2 regions of the Mesorhizobium sp. M1423 genome follow, and region 2 is predicted to be linked to the other one. Evidence: riboswitches for the same ligand, from Rfam matches in the RefSeq annotation. Region 2 holds a riboswitch; the other holds the start of a gene.
What was found. A riboswitch is a leader RNA that binds a small molecule or an ion and turns the genes downstream of it on or off. The one in region 2 is predicted to bind S-adenosylmethionine.
Positions count from the first base shown of each region.

Region 1: it holds a riboswitch for S-adenosylmethionine, as region 2 does, so the genes downstream of both, metX (homoserine O-acetyltransferase MetX) here and NKG95_RS23875 (O-succinylhomoserine sulfhydrylase) in region 2, are expected to answer to the same signal.

Region 1 is NZ_JAMYKU010000013.1:78,597-86,791, reverse strand. Features, by position in the region: gene NKG95_RS17770 (aldo/keto reductase) at 1-353, opposite strand, end outside; gene NKG95_RS17765 (quinone oxidoreductase family protein) at 673-1,653, shown strand; gene NKG95_RS17760 (gamma-glutamylcyclotransferase) at 1,699-2,232, opposite strand; gene NKG95_RS17755 (DUF2125 domain-containing protein) at 2,347-3,348, shown strand; gene NKG95_RS17750 (prephenate/arogenate dehydrogenase family protein) at 3,482-4,417, opposite strand; gene hisC (histidinol-phosphate transaminase) at 4,424-5,533, opposite strand; SAM riboswitch at 5,672-5,749, shown strand; gene metX (homoserine O-acetyltransferase MetX) at 5,842-7,011, shown strand; gene metW (methionine biosynthesis protein MetW) at 7,127-7,741, shown strand; partial or broken gene NKG95_RS17730 (DUF1330 domain-containing protein) at 7,770-8,089, opposite strand.
Region 2 is NZ_JAMYKU010000021.1:20,384-28,578, reverse strand. Features, by position in the region: gene mmsB (multiple monosaccharide ABC transporter permease) at 1-195, shown strand, start outside; gene araD1 (AraD1 family protein) at 379-1,371, shown strand; gene NKG95_RS23880 (2'-deoxycytidine 5'-triphosphate deaminase) at 1,401-2,495, opposite strand; SAM riboswitch at 2,639-2,716, shown strand; gene NKG95_RS23875 (O-succinylhomoserine sulfhydrylase) at 2,787-3,977, shown strand; gene NKG95_RS23870 (ceramide glucosyltransferase) at 4,013-5,167, opposite strand; gene apaG (Co2+/Mg2+ efflux facilitator ApaG/CorD) at 5,395-5,787, shown strand; gene NKG95_RS23860 (Hsp33 family molecular chaperone) at 5,864-6,874, opposite strand; gene argF (ornithine carbamoyltransferase) at 6,992-7,903, opposite strand; gene NKG95_RS23850 (aspartate aminotransferase family protein) at 7,918-8,195, opposite strand, start outside.

The DNA.
Region 1 (8,195 bases), on a different contig from region 2:
TCGACCTGCAGCCGCTTCAGCGAGGCATCAATGGCCTTTTCGATATAGGCGGCGGACAGATCCCTTTTGCCCTGCCCCATGTCCGAACCGACCTTGGTGATGACGACAACCCTGTCGCGGTTGCCGCGACTCTTCATCCATTTGCCGATGATGGTTTCGGATTCGCCGCCCTGGTGGCCGGCAATCCAGCGCGAATAGGAATCGGCCGTGTCGATGGCGTTGAGACCGGCGTCGACAAAGCGGTCGAGCAAGTCGAACGAGGTTTTCTCATCGGCGGTCCAGCCGAACACATTGCCGCCCAGAACCAATGGCGCGATGGATAGGTCGGTGCGACCGAGACGACGTTTCTGCAAGGCTGATCTCCATGGTGATTCATGCTGAGGCGGGTGGGAGCCGCCGACCGGGCTAACCTATGTCGCGCCATGGCAACGTCAAACGCATAGCCTCTTTTCCAACCCGCTGGCGCTTCACAAAACCGCGACCCGCCGCGCCGTGTCCGGCTTCCAAACCAGCCCCTCTGAGGAAATTGGCAAGTTTAGCACATAGATTGTCAAATCTGCCAATTCTGGCCTTTGCCGGCCGGCCATAAGTTCCGCGGCGCCGACGCAAATTTCGGCACGGTCTGGCCAAGCCCAGACTGTTTGCCCCGGATCGTTTGTTATGGAGACCGGCATGAAAGCAATTGTATTTGACGCCATCGGCTCGCCGCGCGACGTGCTCTACGTTGACGACCTGCCGATGCCGCGGATCGGCGATGGCGAGGTGCTGGTCAGGATGGTCTCGGCCTCGATCAATCCGGGCGACTTCCTGTTTATCCAGAACCTCTATCCCGAACCGAAGAAGCCGCATTTTCCCCAGCAGATCGCGGGAAACCATGGCGCCGGCATCGTCGAAGCCGTTGGCGCGAACGTTTTGCTGGAACCGGGCACGCTCGTCGCGTTCAGCTATTATGGCAGTTGGGCCGAGTACGCGGCCATTCCCGCCGAATGGCTGATCCCGTTGCCTGCCGGCTATCCGGTCGAACGCGCCGGGCAGATGGTGAACCCCATTACCGCGTGGGATCTGATGGTGGATTCCCGTGTGCGGCCTGGCCAGTGGCTGGCTGTCACGGCCGGCTATTCGTCGATTTCGACAATGGTGATGCAGTTCGCCCAACGACGCGGCATCAACGTCATCGCGCTGGTGCGGCGCTCGCACCAAAGCTTCGATCTGAAGACGCTTGGCGTCGCCGCCATTCTTGACCTTTCGGACTTGAAGGCAAGTATCCGGGAAGCCGTGATGGATATCACCGGCGGCGCCGGATTGAACGGGATTATCGACAATGTCGGCGGACCTGTCAGCGGCGAATTGATCCGCACCCTGGCGCTCGGCGGGCAGATGGTGATCAATGGCGGCATGAGTGCCGAGCGCTTCGAACTTCACAATTTCGATGTGTTGCTGAGCGGCGTGGAGATCAGGGCGAATATCTATCGCTACTTCTTTTCGCCGCCGGTCGAAGCCGACCGACCTGTGCTACGCGAGATCATCGACATCTTCGGCCAGCCCGGCTTCCACGTTCCTGTCGGCGGTCTCCGCCCGTTGACCGAGTTCAAGCTCGCCGTGGCAAACAGCCTGGATCGCGCCGATCTTGGCAAACAGATTTTCAGGATGTAGCCCGGACCACGACGCCGAAAGCATCATGGTCAACGACCAAAGAAGCTACGTCGCGACCCGTCTTGTCACCTCTTCCAGCCAGCGATCGCTTATACCCAGTGCTTCGAGGTGCTCCAGCGTGCTGAGCACGTAATCCTCATTCCTCCCCGACTGGCCGACGGCGCCGCGAACGACGGCTGCTGCCTCGGCGGCGTCGAGCGCACCGGCGTATTGCTCATGGCTGCGGTCCACGACATAGGCGATGGCTTCGACCGTCTCGCCCCCATCCGTTTCACGCTTGTCGAGGCGGACGCTGAGCACACGCTCGAGATAGACGTTGGTGACCAGCTCGCGTTCGCGCAGATAGGTGACGACCTCGTTGCGCAGCTCGCCTGGAACCCGGAACGCCAGCCCGATGCAGGAGCCGCCGCGGTCGAGGCCGAGCACCAGGCCCGGCCGTTCGCGCGAGCCGCGATGCACGAAAGAATAGACGCAGAGCGAACGGCGATAGCCATGCAGGCGGGCACGCCGCGTCTCGACATGCGCGAATCCCGGCCGCCAGATCAGTGAGCCGTAGCCAAAAACCCAAAAATCGCCCATATCGCCAAGCCTGATTGTGACGAACCACCTCACCGGTGGTGTTTCAGTCCGTCTACCTGTTGTTGCCGAAAGCGACAGCCCGCCCGTGCCACCCGCGTTAACGAAAGCCGCAGCATGACGTCAAGTGACGAGCGCCCGCCGCCCAGCCAACGTCGCCGCCTGTTGTGGCTTGCCGCTTTCATTCTCGTGCTGTTCGGCATCTACAGCGCCGGCTGGTTCTGCCTGGCGGACTTGGTCGAGAGCGCAACCGACAAGGCGGTCGCCGATCTCGACGACAAAGGCATCAAGGCCGACTGCGCCAATCTCGCGGTCAGCGGCTATCCCTTCACCTTCACCCTTTCCTGCGACAGTCTGGCTTACGAGGACGACAGCCGCAACGTCGCTGCATCGACAGGCAAAATCAATGCCGCCACGCAGATCACGCGGCTTCTGTCGCCTGCCGCCGAGTTCAGGGGGCCGCTCAGGACCTCTGTTCCCGGCATGACGCCGCTGTGGATCGACTGGGATGATTTGCAAGCCGACATGAAGCTGTCCTGGCCGCTGCCGAGGCGCCTCTCGCTGCAGGCAGAAGGCCTGTCCGGCCAGACCGATCCGGCGGACGACACCGATCCCGTCTCGCTGTTCAGCGCCGGAACCGCCACCGGACAATTGCGCCCAAACGGCCCGGACATCGACTATGCCGGCAATTTCACCGATCTCGAAATCGACGCAGAGGCCATCGGCGGGCGCGTCTTGCCGCCGCTCGACGGCAGCGGCGACGTGACATTGAAGAACGGCGTGACGCTGATCAAGGCAAGTCCGAAGAGCCTGCGCGGCCAGGCGGCCGAAATCCACGAGCTCGATCTGTCTTCAGGAACCGCGCGCATCACCGTTTCCGGACCGCTGTCGGTCGATGACGACGGTCTCATAAATGCCGACCTGATGATCAAGCTCACTGACCCGAAGGCCGTGGCGGCAATCCTCGCCACCGCCATCCCCGAGCAGAAGAAAGAAATCCAGACCGGCTTCGCCGGACTGGCGCTGCTCGGCAACGCACCGTCGATGCCGCTGAAGATCGTCAAGGGCAAGGCCTCGCTCGGCTTCATCCCGCTCGGCAAGATCAAGCCGCTCGACTAGAGCAATTCCAGGAAAAGTGTGAACGGTTTTCCGTCCGGAATTGCGTCAAACAAAAAGATAGACCGGTTCGGCGTTTTCCGTGAAACGATGAACCGTTCTGGGGCGGCACGGCCTGCGATCGGCTTGCCGCGGCTTATCCCTTCGGCGGGTGTTCGACTGCCTGGCGGCCGAAATCCGGTACGTCGATGTCCTGGCCGGCCTCGATGATCGAGCGGCGGACAGCGCGGGTGCGGGTGAACAGGTCGAACAGCTTTTCGCCGTCGCCCCAGCGGATCGCCCGCTGCAGCGAGGACAGATCCTCGGAAAACCGCGCCAGCATTTCGAGAATGGCGTCCTTGTTGTGCAGGCAGACGTCGCGCCACATGGTCGGGTCGGACGCCGCCAGACGGGTGAAGTCGCGAAAGCCGGAGGCCGAGTATTTGATGACCTCGGACTTGGTCACCGACTCCAGATCGTCGGCGGTACCGACGATGTTGTAGGCGATGATGTGCGGCAAGTGCGAAACGATGGCCAGCGTCATGTCGTGATGCTGCGGGTCCATCGTGTCGATGTTGGAGCCGCAGCGGCGCCAGAATTCCGAGAGCTTTTCCAGTGCCGCGGCATCGGTGCCGGGCAGCGGCGTGAAGATGCACCAGCGGTTCTCGAACAGTTCGGCAAAACCGGCATCCGGTCCCGATTTTTCGGTGCCGGCCAAAGGATGGCCGGGGATGAAGTGCACGCCATCAGGCACATGCGGCTGCATCTGCGCGATCACCGATGCCTTGGTCGAGCCGACATCGGTGAGGATGGTGCCCTTCTTCAGCGCCGGTGCGATCTCCTGGGCGACCGTGCCTGAAGAGCCGACCGGCACCGAAACGATGACCAGATCGGCATCGCGAACCGCTTCTTTCGCATCTGTCGTGTAGGTGTCGCCAAGGCCGAGTTGGCTCGCCCGCTCCAGCGTCGCTTCGCTGCGCGTCGAAATGGCGACTTGGCCGGCAAGTCCCTCGCGGCGGATGACGCGGGCCAGCGACGAACCGATCAGGCCGATGCCGACCAGCGCGATCTTTTCGAACATCGGTGAGGTCATGGTGCCCTAGCTTTTCAGGAATGTCGCGAGTGCTGCGACAACGCCGCGATTAGCCTCTTCGGTGCCGATGCTCATGCGCAGCGCGTTGGGAAAACCGTAGCCGGAAACGCGCCGCAATATGTAGCCGCGCGCACTGAGGTAGTCGTCGGCGGCCGCCGCCGAATGCTTTTTGTCCTCGGGAAAGTGGATCAGGATGAAATTGCCGACGCTCGGGGTCACCCGCAGCCCGAGCCCGGTCAATTGCTCGCTCAGCCAGGCCAGCCAGGTCTCGTTATGCGCGACGCTGCGCTCGATATGAGCCCGGTCGCGGATCGCCGCGATGCCTGCCTCGATCGCCGTCGCATTGACGTTGAAGGGCCCGCGCACGCGGTTGATCGCGTCGATGACGTGCGTTGGCGCATAGATCCAGCCGATCCTCGCGCCACCGAGGCCCAATTTCGAGAAAGTGCGGGTCATGACTACGTTTTCCGCGCTGCCCACCAACTCGACGCCGGATTCATAGTCGTTGCGCCGGACATATTCGGCGTAGGCGGCATCCAGCACCAGAAGCACGTTTCGCGGCAGGCCCGCATGCAGGCGGCGCACCTCCTGGAACGGCACGTAAGTGCCGGTCGGGTTGTTCGGATTGGCAAGGAAGATGATCCTGGTACGCGGCGTCACCGCGGCGAGGATCGCATCGATGTCGGCGCGTTCATCAGTCTCCTTGACCGTTACCGGGACGGCACCGGCCGACTGGATGTAGATCTTGTAGACCATGAAGCCGTGTTCGGTGATGATGGCTTCATCGCCGGGCGCGAGGTAGGTCTGCGCAAGCAGGCCCAGGATCTCGTCGGAACCGTTGGAGCAGACGATGTTCGCCGGATTGAGCCCGTGCACGTCGGCGATCGCCTCCCGCAGGCGCCTGGCGCTGCCGTCGGGATAGACCGCGAGCTTGTCGGCGACCGCGCGCGCGGCCTCTATCGCCTTTGGCGAAGGACCGAGCGGGTTCTCGTTCGCCGACAGTTTGTGGACTTTGACGACACCTTCAGGCGCCGCGCTCTTGCCGGGCACATAGGCTTCGATGTCCATGATGCCGGCGCGGGGCGTTGGACGTGTCTGATCCGGTGTCTGGCTCATTCCATGAAATCCGTCGAGGAAGCCTCCATCCGGAAGCCGCAGCGGAAATACAAGCCGTGGCCCGGAATGTCGAGGGGCGGCAATTCGGGATCAATAACTTGCCGTTGACGAAGCCATGCGTCAGTCCTAGAAGAGCAGCGACAGTTCCGTGGTGATTTGGCCGGTCGGCTTGCAGCCACGTTAAACAACTTGCTAAAGGGCCGTTTGCATCTTGTAACCGGCTTTGCGAAGGCATGGCCGGTTTTTTGTTGCCCTGACTGGTTGTTGCCCGGACCGGCGGACAACTGAAGGCCGGGCAAGGAGATGTGATGGTCGCTTTGCGCGCGCGAAAAACCAACAACGAGGCCGACCAGCCGTCGAGCCCGGCGTTGCGTTTCGGCGCCGACAAGCCGCTCAAGCTCGACGCCGGCACGCTGCTGTCGCCGTTCCAGATCGCCTACCAGACCTATGGCACGCTCAACGACGCGCGCTCCAACGCCATCCTCGTCTGCCATGCGCTGACCGGTGACCAGCATGTCGCCAACACCAATCCGGTGACCGGCAAGCCGGGCTGGTGGGAAGTGCTGATCGGCCCCGGCAAGATCATCGATACCGACCGTTTCTTCGTCATCTCGTCCAACGTCATCGGCGGCTGCCTCGGTTCCACCGGCCCCGCCTCGACAAATCCCGCAACCGCCAAGCCTTACGGGCTCGACCTGCCGATCATCACCATCCGCGACATGGTGCGGGCGCAGCTGATGCTGGTCGAGCATTTCGGCATCGAACAGCTGTTCAGCGTGCTGGGCGGCTCGATGGGCGGCATGCAGGTGCTGCAATGGGCCTCCAGCTATCCCGAGCGCGTCTTCTCGGCCCTGCCGATCGCCACCGGCGCCCGCCATTCCTCGCAGAACATCGCTTTCCACGAGGTCGGCAGGCAAGCGGTGATGGCCGACCCCGACTGGCATGGCGGCAAATATTTCGAGCACGGCAAGCGACCGGAAAAGGGGCTGGCGGTGGCGCGCATGGCCGCCCACATCACCTATCTGTCGGAAGCAGCGCTGCACCGCAAGTTCGGCCGCAACCTGCAGGACCGCGAAGCGCTGACCTTCGGGTTCGATGCCGACTTCCAGATCGAGAGCTATCTGCGCCATCAGGGCATGACCTTCGTCGATCGCTTCGATGCCAACTCCTATCTCTACATGACCCGGGCGATGGACTATTTCGATCTCGCCGCCGACCATGGCGGCCGGCTGGCCGATGCCTTCGCCGGCACCAAGACCCGTTTTTGCCTAGTCTCCTTCACCAGCGACTGGCTGTTCCCGACCGAGGAGAGCCGCTCGGTCGTTCACGCGCTGAACGCGGCCGGCGCCTCGGTATCGTTCGTCGAAATCGAGACCGACCGCGGCCACGACGCCTTCCTGCTCGACGAGCCGGAACTGTTCGCCGCCATCAAAGGCTTCATCGCCTCGGCGGCGCGGGCGAGAGGGCTCGGCGCATGACCCCGAAAGGTTGCAGGCTTTTCGGATCAGGACCATGTGCCAGGCATCAGCGCATGACCCTGAAAAGTTGCAGACTTTTCGGATCGGGATCATGCGCCGAGCAAGAGGCGAGCCCATGAGCGTCAACCGCGCCCAGCGCGTCGACCTCGAAGTCGTCGCCGATCTCATCCCGCCGCAGTCGCGGGTGCTGGACGTCGGTTCCGGCGACGGCCTGCTGCTCGAATTGCTGCAGGCGACCAAGAAGGTCGACGGCCGCGGGCTGGAACTGTCGCAGCGCGGCGTCAACGAATGCGTGGCGCGCGGCCTGTCGGTCATTCAAGGCGATGCCGACAAGGACCTCCAATTCTATCCCGACAAGGGCTTCGACTTTGTCGTCTTGTCGCAGACCTTGCAGGCGACCCGCAATCCGAAGCTGGTGCTCGACGAACTGCTCCGGATCGGCAACCGCGCCATCGTCTCATTTCCCAATTTCGGCCACTGGCGGGTGCGCTTTTCGCTGCTCTTCAACGGCCGAATGCCGGTGACCAAGGACCTGCCCTATTACTGGTACGACACCCCCAACATCCATTTCTGCACCATTCGCGATTTCGTCAATCTATGCGACGAGCTGGGCGCGACGGTGGAAAAGGCAACCGCGCTCGACGCCAACGGCCAGCGGATCGGCTTCTCGATGCCGTGGTGGTTCTGGAACTTTTTCGGCCAGCAGGCGGTATTTCTGCTGAAACGGTAGCAGGCCGCCCGCGAGCCGATCATTCCCCTTATTCAAGCACGTCGGTGGCCTTGTGCGGGTGCTCGACGCCGTCGACGAAGACCACGTCGGACTGAGAATTCGCGGTGCGCAGCGGCAGATCTCCTGATAGGCGGGCGAGCGGTACCATCCGCGCGCCTGCTGCATGTCTGGAAACTCGATCATGACGAGGTGCCCCGGCCAATTGTTTTCAACCACGTCCCCCTCGCTGCCATGCACAATGAAGCGCCCGCCGAACGGCTCAAGCGTGGCATCGATCTTCTGCAGGTACTCGACGATCGACGGCCCCGGCGTGACCTGGCGCATATGGGCGACGGCGTAGGCGGTCATGGTGTAACTCCTTGTGGTCGAAAGCCGGACAACCGGCTTGATGGGAGCAGTTTGCCGGGACGTTGCGCGCTGGTCGATTACCCCCGAGGTAATGACACCGAATACA
Region 2 (8,195 bases):
GTGTTCATTGGTGGCGCTTCGGCGATGGGCGGCGTCGGCCAGGTCATCGGCGCGGTGGTCGGCGGTTTCATCATGGGCGTCATGAACAACGGCATGTCGATCATGGGCGTCAATGTCGATTGGCAGCAGGTGGTCAAAGGCCTGGTGCTGCTCGGCGCCGTCGTCTTCGACGTCTACAACAAGAACAAGGCTTGAGAGGCAACCAGGAGGCATACGGGTCACATCGCGGCGCTGCCGGGCGGCGCGAAGAAGTCCCCCGAGGGACCTGACCCGCGAGCGCAATCCGGACGAAGAATTTCAACCGCGGCGTGGACAGGGTCCGAGCCGCGCCGGGCAGGGTTTGCCAAGAAGGCAGGCCGCAATTCAGAGAGGGTTACCATGCTGATCTCACAGATCCTCGACGACGCCGAGACGATCCGCGTCGTTGCCCGCAACGGCGGCAAGACCCGCGTCATCAACGGCGCTCGCAGCGTCTATTCGCTGGCGATGGAAGCCGCGCGCACCGGCACCGGGCTTGTCGCCCTGATCGAGCGCAAGGGCTTCGGCGAAACCGTCGATCTCGACGCAGCCTACAAGAAGGGACGGCTGCTGTCGCCGATCAACCATCCCGATCCGGCGCATCTCCATCTCACCGGCACCGGGCTGACGCATCTCGGCTCCGCCGCGACCCGCGATTCCATGCACAAGAAGCTCAGCGATGGCGGCGAGGAACAGCTGACCGATTCCATGAAGATGTTCCGCATGGGGCTGGAGGGCGGCAAGCCGGCGAAGGGCCAGATCGGCGTGCAGCCCGAATGGTTCTACAAGGGTAACGGTACCATGGCAGTGGCGCCCGGCGCGGCGCTCATGTCGCCCGCCTTCGCCCAGGATGCCGGCGAGGAGCCGGAAATCGCCGGAATCTATGTGATCGGCGACGACGGCGCCCCGTTCCGCGTCGGCTTCACGCTGTCGAACGAGTTTTCCGACCACGTCACCGAGCGCGTGAATTATCTCTTCCTCGCCCATTCGAAACTGCGCAACGCCTCGTTCGGGCCGGAGATCCTGATCGGCGATTTGCCATCCGATATCCGCGGCGCTTCACGCATCCTGCGCCACGGCAAGCTGCTTTGGGAAAAGCCGTTCCTGTCGGGCGAGGCGAACATGTCGCACACCATTGGCAATCTCGAGCATCACCACTTCAAATACTCGGCCTTCCGCCAGCCGGGCGACGTGCATGTGCACATGTTCGGCACGGCGACGCTGTCCTTCGCTGACGGCATCAGGACGGAGGCTGGCGACGTGTTCGAAATCGAGGCGCAGGATTTCGGCCTGCCGCTGCGCAACCCGCTCGAAATCGAGCAGCCGGTGAAGGTCGCGGTGAAGGCGCTTTGAGCCGGCATAGGCCGCAAGTAAGGGGAAGCTCAGCGCGCGGCGCGGAAATGCTTGGACAGTTTTAGGCCCTGCGCCTGATAGTTGGAGCCGAGATCGGTGCCGTAGAGTGCCTGCGGCCGTTTCAGCATGTGCTCGTAGACCAGCCGTCCAACGATCTGGCCGTGGTCGAGGATGAACGGCACTTCGTGGCTACGCACCTCGAGCACCGCCCGGCTGCCGGTGCCGCCCGACGCCGAATGGCCAAAACCCGGGTCGAAGAAACCGGCATAATGGACGCGGAACTCGCCGACCAGCGGGTCGAAAGGCGTCATTTCGGCGGCGTAGAGCGGCGGCACATGCACCGCCTCGCGCGACACCAGAATATAGAATTCGTCCGGATCGAGCACCAGCTCGCCGGCACCGCTCTTGTAGAGCGGCTCCCAGAAATCGACGACATCCTGCGCGGCGCGCTTGTCGACGTCGACCAGGCCGGTGTGGTGCTTGCCGCGGTAGCCGACCAGCCCGTCCTTGTCGCCGTCGAGGTCGATCGACAGCGCGATGCCGCCGCCTGAGATGTTGGGTGGCTCGGTGGCGACCAGCATCTCGGCGCGATGCAGGTCGTGCAGTTCGCTTTCCGACAAGAGCGCATTGCCGGTGCGGAACCTGATCTGCGACAGCCGCGAGCCGGTGCGCACGACGATCGGGAAGGTGCGCGGGCTGACCTCCAGATAGAGCGGGCCTTCATAGCCGGCGGCCATCTTGTCGAACTCGTGGCCGCGGTCGGTCATTACCCGAGTGAAGATGTCGAGCCGCCCCGTCGAGCTCTTCGGGTTGGCCGAAGCCGAAATATGCGCGGGCAGCGCCAGGCTTTCCAGCAGTGGCACGATGTAGACGCAGCCGGTTTCGAGCACGGCACCTTCGGCGAGGTTGATCTCGTGCAGCTTCAGCCGGTCGAGCTTGTCGACAACTCTGTGGTCCGGGCCGGGCAAGAAGGAAGCACGCACGCGCCAGGCCTTGTCACCGAGCCTGAGGTCAAGGCTGGCCGGCTGGATCTGGTCGGCATCGAGCGCGCGCGGCGATTTCAGCGCGCCCGTCTGGAACAGCGCGGAAATATCCCGATCGGGAAGAATGCCTGTCTGCCGCAAGGGTCTGGCTCCGTTCGAACACCGGGCGAGGTCTTGTTTCGTCGCAGGTCCTTGCCACAAACCGTGGACGCCTTTGGCACCTGCTTGGTACAACCGTCTTAATCATGCCGGCAATTGACGCAAGCGTGGTGCGGGTCTAAAGCTCGTTATCCCGTGGTGATTTGGCCGGTCGGCTTGCAGCCACGTTAAATAAGTCGCTAAAGGACCGTCGGGCCGCAAGGCCATATGGACCGGTTGCGACTTTCGCGACCGGTTTTTTGTTGTTTGGACCATTTTTGGTGTTTGGATAGAATGATGACCAAGAAGCGCGACTGGAAGCCTCAGACCGCACTCGTGCATGCCGGGACGCTGCGTTCCGGCTTCGGCGAGACCTCTGAGGCGATGTATCTCACCCAAGGCTATGTCTACGAGACGGCGCAAGCAGCGGAAGCGCGCTTCAAGGGTGAGGAGCCGGGCTTCATCTATTCGCGCTATGCCAATCCGACGGTCGACATGTTCGAAAAGCGTATGTGCGCGCTGGAAGGCGCCGAGGACGCGCGCGCCACGGCGTCCGGCATGGCGGCGGTGACGGCAGCATTGCTGTGCAGCGCCAAGGCGGGCGACCATATCGTGGCGGCGCGCGCATTGTTCGGCTCCTGCCGCTGGGTGGTCGAGACGCTGGCGCCGAAATACGGCATCGAGGCAACGCTGGTCGATGGCACTGACATCGCCAATTGGGAACAGGCGGTCAAGCCGAACACCAAACTGTTCTTCCTGGAAAGCCCGACCAACCCAACGCTGGAGGTGGTCGACATCGCCGCCGTCGCGGCACTTGCCAACTCGATCGGCGCCAGGCTGATCGTCGACAATGTCTTCGCCACGCCCTTGCAGCAGAAACCCTTGCAGCTCGGCGCCCATATCGTCGTCTATTCGGCCACCAAGCATATTGACGGCCAAGGGCGCTGCCTTGGAGGCGTTATCTTGTCGGACAAAAAATGGATCGACGAGAACCTGCATGACTATTTCCGCCACACCGGCCCCAGCCTCTCGCCCTTCAATGCCTGGACCCTGCTGAAAGGCCTGGAGACGCTGCCGCTGCGCGTACGCCAGCAGACGGAAAGTGCCGGCCGCATCGCGGATTTCCTCGCCGAGCGCCCGCAAATCGCCCGCGTCATCTATCCCGGCCGTGCCGACCACCCGCAAGCGGCCGTGGTCAAGAAACAGATGTCAGGCGGCTCAACGCTGATCTGCCTGGATGTGAAGGGCGGCAAGCAGGCGGCCTTTGCTTTCCAGAACGCGCTCGACATCGTGCTGATTTCCAACAATCTCGGCGACGCCAAGAGCCTGATCACTCATCCGGCGACGACCACGCACAAGAACTTGACCGATGAGGCCCGCGCCGAGCTCGGTATCGGGCCGGGCACGCTCAGGCTTTCCGTCGGCCTGGAAGATACCGACGATCTGCTCGAAGACATCGAGCAAGCGCTGAGAGCCGCCGGATAGGGCTGACCGAACAGAGGTGAGCGGGGACGCGCCGGTCAGGCGCCGGACGGGGTCTCTTCCAGCTCCGCGACGGCCTTGGTCTGGATGGTCATAACGTTGCCGCGCCAGTCGACGGCGCCGCTCAGCCAGCCGCGCGCCCATATCGCCGGCAGCATGCAGTCGCGAACCATCATCGCCAGGATGGTGCGCAGCGACAGGTGCCATCCTTTGACCCAGGCCAGGGCACATTCCGGCAGGTAGGCCGCGACCAGCACGGCGATGGCGGTTGCCGGCAGGCTGACGCCGGCGTCAGCCGCCGCGATCAGCGCAAGCACCAGCGGCGGCGCCGCTCCGATCAGGATCTCGGGGGCGAAGAACAGCGCGAAGGTGACGCGGCGCAGCCGCGCCCAACGCGCCTGCCGAGACCAGATCTCGCCAAGCGTGCGCCGGCCGAGCGGCTGTTCGAAGGGCGAAGCGACAAGATTGACGCGCAGTCCGAGCCGGTTGACCAGCTTGGTCGCGGCGGCGTCCTCGGCAATCTCGGCGGCCAGTGCGCGGATGCCGCCATTGGCGTCAAGCATCGGCTTGTTCCACAACATGCTCTTGCCCTGGGCGAAGCCAAGGCCGAGCGCCTCTCCAGCGTACTGCCAGCGTGCCTGCAGCGTGTTGAGAAAGGCGCATTCGACCTCCCCCCAAAACCCTTCAGGCCGCGAGCCGATCGGCGTCGAGCAGACGAGGCCGGTGTCGGGCCGCCATGCCGCCATCAGCTGCTGGACATAATCGCTCGGCATAAGCACGTTGGAATCGGCAAGGATGACCCAGCGATAAAGCGCCGCTTCCCAACCCTTCACGCAATTGTTGAGTTTCGGATTGCCGCTGATGCGGTCGTCGCCGACGAGCAGCCGGGCGCGTATAGCCGGAAAACGCGCCATTGCAGCGGTGATCGACTTGACCACGGGGTCGTCGGCATGGGCGACGCAGAAGATGAGTTCGTAGCGCGGCCAGTCGAGTGAGAAGGCGCGCTCCAGCGTCTCCTCGGTAAACGGCTCGACGCCGCGCGCCGGGACGACGATCGATACCGGTAGCACGGTGGCGGCGGGCGATGCGATCCTGGCTGCTCGCTTCAGCTTCAGCGAAGCTAACAGGATGCTGGCGAGATTTGAAAGAAGGAGAGCTATGGAAAAGAGGGCGGCTGCGAATGTCGGTTCCATCGAGATCTGGTCACTCCAGAAATGCCGGCCGCCTGACGGCCGTTTTCAACAATTCGACAGAACACCGAGTCGCCCGGCACAAGCCTGCACACCATCATTGTCATGTGTCACTTAAATGACATTGTTTTTCGGCACCTGCGCTTGAGTCGGGCAAGGAGATGACGCGCATCGTTGATCAAACTGCGCTGAGCGTCGAAAGTTCCATCTACATTGCTTTGGAGCAGTTTATGTACAGCGCCGTCACCCGCAACATCGAAGTGCAGGTCAGGCCGTTCTATCTGGAGGATCACTCCGACCCGCCGCAAAACCGCTATGTCTGGGGCTACCAGGTGACCATCGACAATCAGTCGGACGAGTTCGTGCAGCTTCTGTCGCGCTACTGGCACATTACCGACGGCACCGGCAAGGTCGAGGAAGTGCGCGGCCCCGGGGTCGTCGGCGAGCAACCGGGACTCAACCCCGGCGACAGCTATCAGTATACGTCTGGATGCCCGCTCTCGACCCCGTCCGGCATCATGGTCGGGCACTACACAATGCGCAACAAGCGGGGCGAGACCTTCGACGTCGCCATCCCCGCCTTCTCACTCGATTTGCCAGGCACGCGGCGCACCGTCAATTGACGTTCACTTTGATTCCTCTTCCCGCCTTGCGGGGCGAGGAACCCAAGTTCTGCGAAGGCAGCCGCACTGACGCTCGTTATTGAGCCGCTGCAAATTCCGCCGGGTCGAAGTCATATTGCTTCGAGCAGAATTCGCAGGCGACGTGAATGCTACCATCCTCGGTGCTGTCTCTGATCTCCTCGGCGGAAAAACCCTCGAGGATGCCGCGGATCTTCTCCCTCGAGCATGAGCACTGGTCGGCGACCGGCACGCCGCCGAAGACGCGGACACCATGCTCGTGGAACAGCCGGTAAAGCAGCCGCTCGGCGCCGATAGTCGGATCGATCAGCTCGGTCGGTTCAATGGTACCAAGCAGCGCCAGCAGTTCCTGCCAGGAATTGTCGGTCGGGTCGTGGATTTCCTCACGCGGATCGCCGTCGCCTCCGGGAAGGTCGGGTACGCGCATGCGTTCCGGCGACTGCGGCAGGAATTGTGCCAGCAGGCCACCGGCGCGCCATTGCTCGCGGGCACCGCCGACGCCGGGCGTCAGAAGCTTGGCCACCGAAAGCCGTAGGTCGGTCGGAATCTGCTCCGATTGGCGGAAATAGGTGCGTGCGGCTTCTTCCAGCGTGACGCCGTCGAGCTGGACGATGCCCTGGTAGCGTTGCGTGTGGGCGCCCTGGTCGATTGTCAGCGCCAGGACGCCGCTGCCGAGCAGCGTCTGCGGCGACGTCTCGCCGGCAGCCGTCAAAGCCTCCAGCCGGTCGGCATCGAAGCGGGCATAGGCGCGCAGCGCGTGCGGCGTGGAGAAATCCGCGACCAGCATATCGACCGGCCCGTCGGTGCGGGTCTGCAGAATGAACTTGCCCTCGAACTTCAACGAAGTTCCGAGCAGGACGGTCAGCACACAGGCTTCGGCCAGTAGTCGTGCCACCGGCTCGGGATACTCGTGGCGGCTGAGAATAGCGTCGAGCATCGGCCCGAGCTGGACGGTACGGCCGCGCACGTCGAGCGGGCCGACCTCAAACGGCACGACATGGTCGTCGCCGGCGTAGCCGAACTCGCCGAGCTTGGGTTGATGTTCAGCCAATTGACGAGTTTCCAACATGACAAAGCTCCGGGGCGCGGCGATGCCGCCCTCCGGGGCGCATGCGACGAGACGCGCTCGATTTGCGTGATGCGCCTGAGATAGGCACCACGAACTCCCGGATCAAGGCGGCCCGGATCAAGCGCCCAGGCACCAGGCCAAAACCGCCTTCTGGGCGTGGAGCCGGTTCTCGGCCTCGTCGAACACCACCGAATGCGGCCCATCGATGACCTCGTCGGTAACCTCCTCACCGCGATGCGCCGGCAGACAGTGCATGAACAGCGCGTCCGGCTTGGCTTTCGCCATCAGGGCCGCGTTGACCTGATAGGGCAAGAAGACATTGTGGCCGCGCGCACGGTGCTCCTGACCCATCGAGACCCAGCAGTCGGTGACGATGCAGTCGGCCTCGTGAACGGCCTCCTCGGGCGAACGAGTGAATTTCAGCTTGCCGCCATTGGCCTTCGACCAGTCGACATGCCTCTGAGCCGGTTCGCTGCCTTCGGGCACGGCGACGTTCAGCTTGAAGCGGAACCGCGCAGAGGCCTCCAGTAAAGAATGCAGGACATTATTGCCGTCGCCGGTCCAGGCGATCGTCTTGCCGGCCACCGGACCGCGGTGCTCTTCGAAGGTCATGATGTCGGCCATCAACTGGCAGGGATGGGTTTCGTCGGTCAGCCCGTTGATGACGGGCACCGTAGCGTTTTCCGTCAGTTCCAGCAGCCGGTCATGCGAGGTGGTGCGGATCATGATGGCATCGACATAGCGCGACAGCACCTTGGCCGTGTCTGCAATAGTCTCGGAACGGCCAAGTTGCATCTCGGTGCCAGTCAGCATGATCGTCTCGCCACCCAACTGCCGCATGCCGACGTCGAATGACACGCGCGTGCGCGTCGAGGGCTTGTCGAAGATCATCGCCAGCACCTTGCCTTCGAGCGGCTTGGTGCGTTCGCCGGCCTTGAGCCTCGCCTTTCGCACAGCTGCGTCGTCGAGCATGAAGCGCAGATCGCCTTCGGAAACGGCGGAAAGATCGGTGAAGTGGCGAAGGGACATCAGGAATTCCAGGATTACTTCGCGGCGGCAGCGACGATGGCATCCGCCAGGCTCTTGGCGCCGGCACGAATGCGCTCGAGCCCCTCGTGGATCTCGGCATCGGTGACGGTGAGAGGCGGCAGCAGACGGATAACGTTGTCGCCGGCCGGAACCGTCAAGAGATGCTGGTCGCGCAGTGCCACCGTAACCTTGGTGTTGGGCATCGCGCATTTAAGGCCGAGCATCAGGCCGGTGCCCCTGATGCTTTCGATAACGTCCGGAAATTCGTCGGCGACACCGGCCAGCCCCTGTT